DNA from 2 places in the Clostridium boliviensis genome. Region 1 is predicted to be linked to the other one. Evidence: a T-box and tRNA genes for the amino acid it is inferred to sense, from the RefSeq annotation. Region 1 holds a T-box; the other holds one or more tRNA genes.
The links. The T-box of region 1 lies ahead of tyrS (tyrosine--tRNA ligase). A T-box ahead of a tRNA ligase gene usually reads a tRNA of that ligase, here a tRNA-Tyr.
Positions count from the first base shown of each region.

Region 2: it has a tRNA-Tyr gene. The T-box ahead of tyrS (tyrosine--tRNA ligase) is inferred to sense a tRNA for this amino acid. The anticodon was not compared.

Region 1 is NZ_JAWONS010000216.1:65,131-68,561, forward strand. Features, by position in the region: gene rsgA (ribosome small subunit-dependent GTPase A) at 1-164, opposite strand, end outside; gene RZO55_RS12890 (hypothetical protein) at 130-312, opposite strand; gene tyrS (tyrosine--tRNA ligase) at 736-1,947, opposite strand; T-box leader at 2,031-2,283, opposite strand; gene RZO55_RS12900 (alpha-amylase family protein) at 2,365-3,431, opposite strand, start outside.
Region 2 is NZ_JAWONS010000324.1:91,845-95,275, reverse strand. Features, by position in the region: gene RZO55_RS22410 (glycoside hydrolase family 13 protein) at 1-1,838, shown strand, start outside; tRNA gene RZO55_RS22405 (tRNA-Tyr) at 1,927-2,008, shown strand; gene nox (H2O-forming NADH oxidase) at 2,065-3,399, opposite strand.

The sequences.
Region 1 (3,431 bases):
ATCTGATTTACCAGTCCCAGTTTTTCCTGCGTATCTTCCGCAATGTCAGCCTTTGTAAGGACAATAACCGGCTGCCCGCCGCTTTGCCACGAGGCAGTCAGATAACGTTCCAGACGTTTTAAATTAAAATCAAAGTTCAGAGACATCAGGAATAAGCTCCACATTGTCACCAACCGTCGGAAACTCTTCCTCGCAACGATCTGTAAAATATATTCCCGCTTTTAATCTGGCATACAGATCTTCCCCGTTTACCCGCACCTCATAGCGTTCTCTGTGAACTGCAGTTATAAATCCATTCATTTTTTCTTTCAAAAAGAAACCTCTCTTCCATTTTTTCGTCGGCATACGAATTTGCCAACAGTTAAAAAAGGGCATAAAAATGCCGCGGTAATAGCCCTTATGAGCTGTCACTGCGGTTTGCTTTCTAAAAAAGGCACAAAAAAAACACATCTTATCATGTGTTTAACGAAGTTAAGCGATATATAAGAGTCTATAAGCGGCATATAAAAAATGTCTTCCATATGCCCTTTATTCAGTTATTCTTTTATTACCTCTTTCACAAATAATGTATTAGACATATCACATTCTCCTTTCAAGACCGCTCATGGGTTATTTTGGCAATAACACTTCCAATTACACTTAAGATAACACAAATTAGCAGCAACGTCAATGAATACTTTCAATACCTCCCACCAGAATATGGTGAGAGGTATTTCCTAAAACGCAGAGATAACATTATTTGTTTATTTTTACAAATCTTTTTTTGCCAATCTTTATGACATCTCCGTTGAACAGAACACTGTTCATTTCCTCTTCATTCATTTTTTCCCCATTGATCTGAATTCCGCTTTGTCTTATCAGACGAATAAATTCACTTTTGCTTTTTATATATCCCAGCTCTATCAACCCGGGAATAGTGTCTTTTACCGTGTCTTTCTCCAGATCCAAAAGCAATATGGGAATATCATCTGGAATTGTTTTTTTACTGAATGCCATATCATAGTAAGAAACAGCGTTTTGCACTTCCTCTTCCTCGTGGTAAAGCCCTGTAATAATTTTTGCTAATTGGAACTTAATATCCCGTAGATTGGCCCCATTGGACAACTCCTCTTTTACCCGGTCAATTACATCCGGATGTTCATCTGTTGCCAGCTCATAATATCTGATGATCAGATCATCCGGTACTTCCATCACTTTCTTAAACATAATCTCTGCCGGCTCACTCACCCCAATATAATTGCCTAAGCTTTTGCTCATTTTAGCAACACCATCAAGTCCTTCCAGAATCGGCATAAATAAAGCAATCTGCTGGTCATAACCCATTGATTTTTGCAATGTGCGCCCCATCAGAATGTTAAAGGTCTGATCCGTACCCCCTAATTCAATATCTGCTTTTATTTCCACAGAATCATAGGCCTGCATCAGTGGGTAAAAAAATTCATGGATACCGATAGGTACGCCATTCTTATATCGTTTTTGAAAATCATCCCGTTCCAGCATTCTCGAAACAGTCGATGTTGCAGCCAGCCTCATGACATCTTCAAAATTCAGCTTTGAGAGCCACTCACTGTTGAATCTTACCATTGTTCTTTCTTTATCCAGTATTTTAAATATTTGTTCACAATAAGTCAGAGCATTTTCTTTTACCTTTTCATCACTTAATGCCACTCTTCCTTTTGATTTTCCTGTGGGATCCCCTATTTTACCTGTAAAGTCCCCAATGATAATAACTGCCTGATGCCCCAGTTCCTGCATCTGCCTGATCTTTCTCAAAACGACTGCATGCCCCAGATGAATATCCGGTGCGGAAGGATCAAGTCCTAACTTAATGATCAATGGTTCTTCCTGTTTATAAGACTTCTCCAGTTTGACAAGCAGCTCCTTTTCATTCACACACTGGCGAACCCCTTTGCAGATGATACGCATCTGCTCATTTGGTGTTAACATAGCACAAAATCTCCTTATAATAGTTTTATTAATATTTGCATGCCTGCGTTAAATCAATAAAAAAACTCCCGTCCTCATGTTTCCAAAAGGACGAGAGTTACTCTCGTGTTACCACCTTAAGTTTATAGACAACTCACATTGTCTACCTCATCGGGTACGGCCATAGCGATACCCTTGCACCTGATTACGGTGTGCTTTCCGTCGCAGCCTACTTCTTAAGTCGGTTCGGTGCGCAGCTCCAAGATGTATTCACACTTTCTATCCATGAGCCTCTCATCAACCGGCATCTTTCTGTTTGGAATCGAAAATGCTACTCTTTCTTTTCATAGCCTTTTCATTTTATAAAATGCAAATATTAAATTGTAAAAATACTATCACGCTTTTTCTGTTTCGTCAAGACTAAAATGCGGTCAGCTTCTAGATCGATAAGTTAAATATACAATTCCCCTCTTTGTCTTCACCTGCCATCTGCAAAGATACTATATTCAAATCTGCTTTTAGATACGCAGTATAACCATCTTTTTCCCAGATAAAATTTAACTTCTGTTTATCGCTTTTTACTTCCATATGAGAGTCAAAGGAAAAGGCAGGAAATGTAGCTCTAAAATTTAACATAGAAATTTGCTTTTGTACTACATCTGTTTTCATTTTCTCTTTTATCTGTTCTTTTGTCAGATTGGTACGATTAATTTCTTTATGTCCGCCTGCTCCAGCTCTTTTCATTCCTTCTATATCATTTTTGCCTGCAAAAAGATCAAGATACCATACCTGTGGCTTTCCTGGCATAAATATCTGCAATGCACGAGCCAGCAACATTTTTTTGTCGTCTTCCCCCAATGCACTGTAGTAAGTTGCATTTACCTGATAATATACATTCTTCTGACCATGGAGATTTTTTATATAACCATTACGGTCAACAATGGTGTTCATTAAAACATCAATCCGTTCCTCAGGAATCATTCCTTTTAAGTCTAAGAGCGGAATTCCGTCATGACATCCAAGCATATTGACAACGTGTATCTCTTTTTCCTGTAATTCCAATGCCCAGGAAGCTAACAGTTCTCCATTTTTACTCTCTAATGCATCAATAATTAATCCTGGGAGGAAGAAATCATAAGTCATGTACCCTTTTTGAGCTAAATGTTCATATGTTTTCGCTTCATAGCTTGCATGAATTTCAGGAAGAAGTGTCAAATTATATTTATCCGCCAAGCCTTTTACTTTTTCTAATACCTCCCAGGTTCCTGGCTCATTTAAGAAATTCTTCTCTCCTACTTCTTTCGGTGCATATGCAAATGCATCCAATCGAACTATTTTGGCTCCATATCCAGCCAAAGTTTTTAATGTTTCATCATAAAATTCCCATACCAATGGAGACTTGATATTTAAATCCATTTGACCAAGATATTTTCTGTTAGATTCTAATAATTCAATGACTTCTTTTTTGTATTTTTCATAAATACCAAATGGAATCTCCGAGACTT
Region 2 (3,431 bases), on a different contig from region 1:
GACTGAAGACAGGCAGTGACCCAATAAAATATTGTTTTCTGGTGAAAAAGGGAGACGAGATCTGTTATTATAACCGTCTCGGACCTATAGGGCAGTATCCGGATGCAGGCTGGTTTACCATTGTGCCGGGATTTACTACGCCTGACTGGGCCAAGGGTGCTGTGATGTATCAGATATTTGTGGACCGCTTCTGTAATGGAGATCCCTCCAATGATGTGGTAAGTGAAGAATACCGCTATCTCGGACAGAAAGTGACAGCGGTGGATAGCTGGGATAAATACCCGGATCAGTTTGATGTGGGCTGTTTCTATGGCGGAGATTTAAAGGGAGTCTGGGATAAGCTTGATTATCTTGAGAATCTGGGGGTGGAAGTGATATATTTAAATCCCATATTTGTTTCTCCCTCCAATCACAAGTATGACTGCCAGGACTATGATTATATTGATCCTCATTACGGTGTGATTGTAAAAGACGGAGGAGAGACGGTGGCAGCGGAAGCTTCCGATAACCTCAGTGCTACAAAATACATGATTCGTACAACCGATGATTCTAACTTAAAAGCAAGCAATGAGTTTTTTGCCAGGTTCGTCAGGGAGGTTCACAAACGGGGAATGAAGGTGATTCTTGACGGTGTATTTAATCACTGCGGTTCCTTCAATAAATGGCTGGATGGGGAGCGGATCTATGAGCTGTCGGGCAGCTATGAGCCGGGAGCATATGCATCGGAGAACAGTCCTTACCGTACCTTTTTTAAGTTTACTGATAAAGAATGGCCTTATAATAATTCTTATGATGGCTGGTGGGGACATTCTACACTGCCAAAGCTTAATTATGAGGGTTCTGAGATACTTTGCCGCTATATCCTGGATATTGCCGCAAAATGGGTTTCTGAGCCTTATAATGCCGATGGCTGGCGTCTTGACGTGGCAGCAGACTTAGGTCACAGCAGTCAGTTTAATCATAAGTTCTGGAAGGATTTCAGAAAAGCTGTAAAAGCAGCAAATCCTGATGCTATCATACTGGCAGAGCATTATGGAGATCCGTCTGCCTGGCTGCAGGGGGATGAATGGGATACCGTTATGAATTATGATGCATTTATGGAACCTGTTTCCTGGTTCTTAACAGGTATGGAAAAACACAGTGATGAAATTAATTCAAAGCTTTTGGGAGATGGCGAGACATTCTTTCGCTCCATGAATTACCATATGAGCCGTATGACGACGGGATCGCTTTTAACAGCGATGAACCAGCTATCCAACCATGATCACTCCCGGTTTCTAACAAGAACCAACAGAAGAACCGGCCGTACTTCAACGGAAGGACCAGAGGCGGCGTTGGAGGGGATCAGCTATGGGTTGTTCCGGCAAGGTGTTATGATCCAGATGACATGGCCTGGAGCTCCTGCTATTTACTATGGGGACGAAGCGGGAGTCTGCGGCTGGACGGACCCGGATAACCGCAGGACCTATCCCTGGGGTAATGAAAATTTAGAACTGATTGAGTTTCACAGATATATGACTGAGCTGCACAGGACCATTCCGGCGCTTCGCCTTGGTTCTTTAAAGCCCCTGCTGACAGGAGATCATCTGATTGCATATGGTCGTTTTTTAAATGACAGTATCTGTGTGGTTGCAGTCAGCAACCACACAAATGAGCAGGAGGTTATAATTCCTGTATGGCAGCTGGGTATGAAGGACGGAGATACCATGTCACGGGTTATGCTTACTTATGAGAATGGCTATAATGTGGGCAAGATTTCATTCACAGTTGAACCGGGCGGGGTACGAGTTCAAATGCCACCTTTAAGCTCCGTTTTGCTGGTGGGGGACCGGGAATAACTTGTACATTTTTGTTATAAAATTTTAAAAATGCCTTGATTTTTTTGATTCTCTATGATAAAATAACACTCGCTTGTTAATAAAGCATGGGTGGGTTCCCGAGCGGCCAAAGGGGGCAGACTGTAAATCTGTTGTCTACGACTTCGAAGGTTCGAATCCTTCTCCACCCATTTAATTATAAAAAGGCGGTGTGTTCAAGTGAACACACCGCCTTTTTTGACACCAATTACTCAGCCTGGAGAGCTGCCATGGTAAAGTAATTATATGGCTGGTTGAAATGCGGAAGGAAAAAGATATCTGTCAGCTTTAGCCGGTCGATAGTCACCTGTTCCTGAATCGCAAGAGAAAACATGTGGATAGCCATGGAGATATCATATTCGGAACACATCTGGGCACCCAGGATAACCCTTGTTTTTTTATCATAGACAATCCGGATTTTAACCTTATAATTGTCATGTTCTATAAATGCAGGCTTCTGTGTATCCTCATAATCAGCAGCAGCGGCATCATATCCCAGCTTTTTGGCTTTTCCCAGAGTGATTCCGGTGGATACCATCTTAAGATTCCAGATGCAGATACCATTAGATCCCTGAACGCCATTGGATTCAAGAGGAGTGCCACAGGCATTATGCGCTGCTACAATTCCGGAACGGACTGCGTTTGTCGCCAGAGCGATGTAATTGGTTCTCTGAATGGAGTTATCAAATACGGTAGCACAGTCTCCGATTGCATAGACGTCAGAAACGCTTGTCTCCTGGTGCAGGTTAACCAGATAGGCTCCGTTCTTAAACAGCTTCAGAGTGTCTTTGCCAAGCTGGTTGTTGGGTTTAAATCCAATACCAAGCACAACCATGTCTGCTGCATATTCATTTTTATCCGTTACTACTTTTTCTACTTTATCGCTGCCCTTAAGACTGGTTACGGTCTCTCCAAAGGCCAGTTTGATTCCATGGCTTTTTAAGTTTTCAGACATGATCTCTGTAAACTCAGGGTCATAATAACTGGACAGGCAGGTATTCATATTATCAATCAGAGTAACAGTCTTTCCGATTCTGTTAAATGCCTCAGCCAGTTCCACTCCAATGTATCCGGCACCGACAACTACCACATTGCGGATCATTGGGTCGTGAAGTTTATCAATGACCTCTTTTGCATTTTGATATAATTTAACATATTGTACATTAGTCAGGTCCGTACCTTCAATATTCGGTGTAATAGGAAGGGAACCAGAGGCTATAATCAGCTTGTCATAGGGCTGTTGATAGCTTTGCCCATCTTTTCCTGTAGCGGATACCAGCTTTTTCTCAAAATCAACATGATTTACAATGGTCTCTAAATAAACTTTTGCTCCTTTTTGCTCAAAAATTTCTTTACTGCAGTAAAACAGTCCATCCGGTGAAGTGATCTGATTACCGATCCATAAAGCCATACCGCACCCTAAAAAACTGATATTATTATTAGAATCAAATATAATGACTTCTTTATCTTTGTAATTATCAAGTATTGTGTTAATTGCAGCAGTACCTGCATGATTTGCCCCGATTACAACAATGCGTTCCATAAAGTTACCTCCATAATTGTATTTTTTTTAAT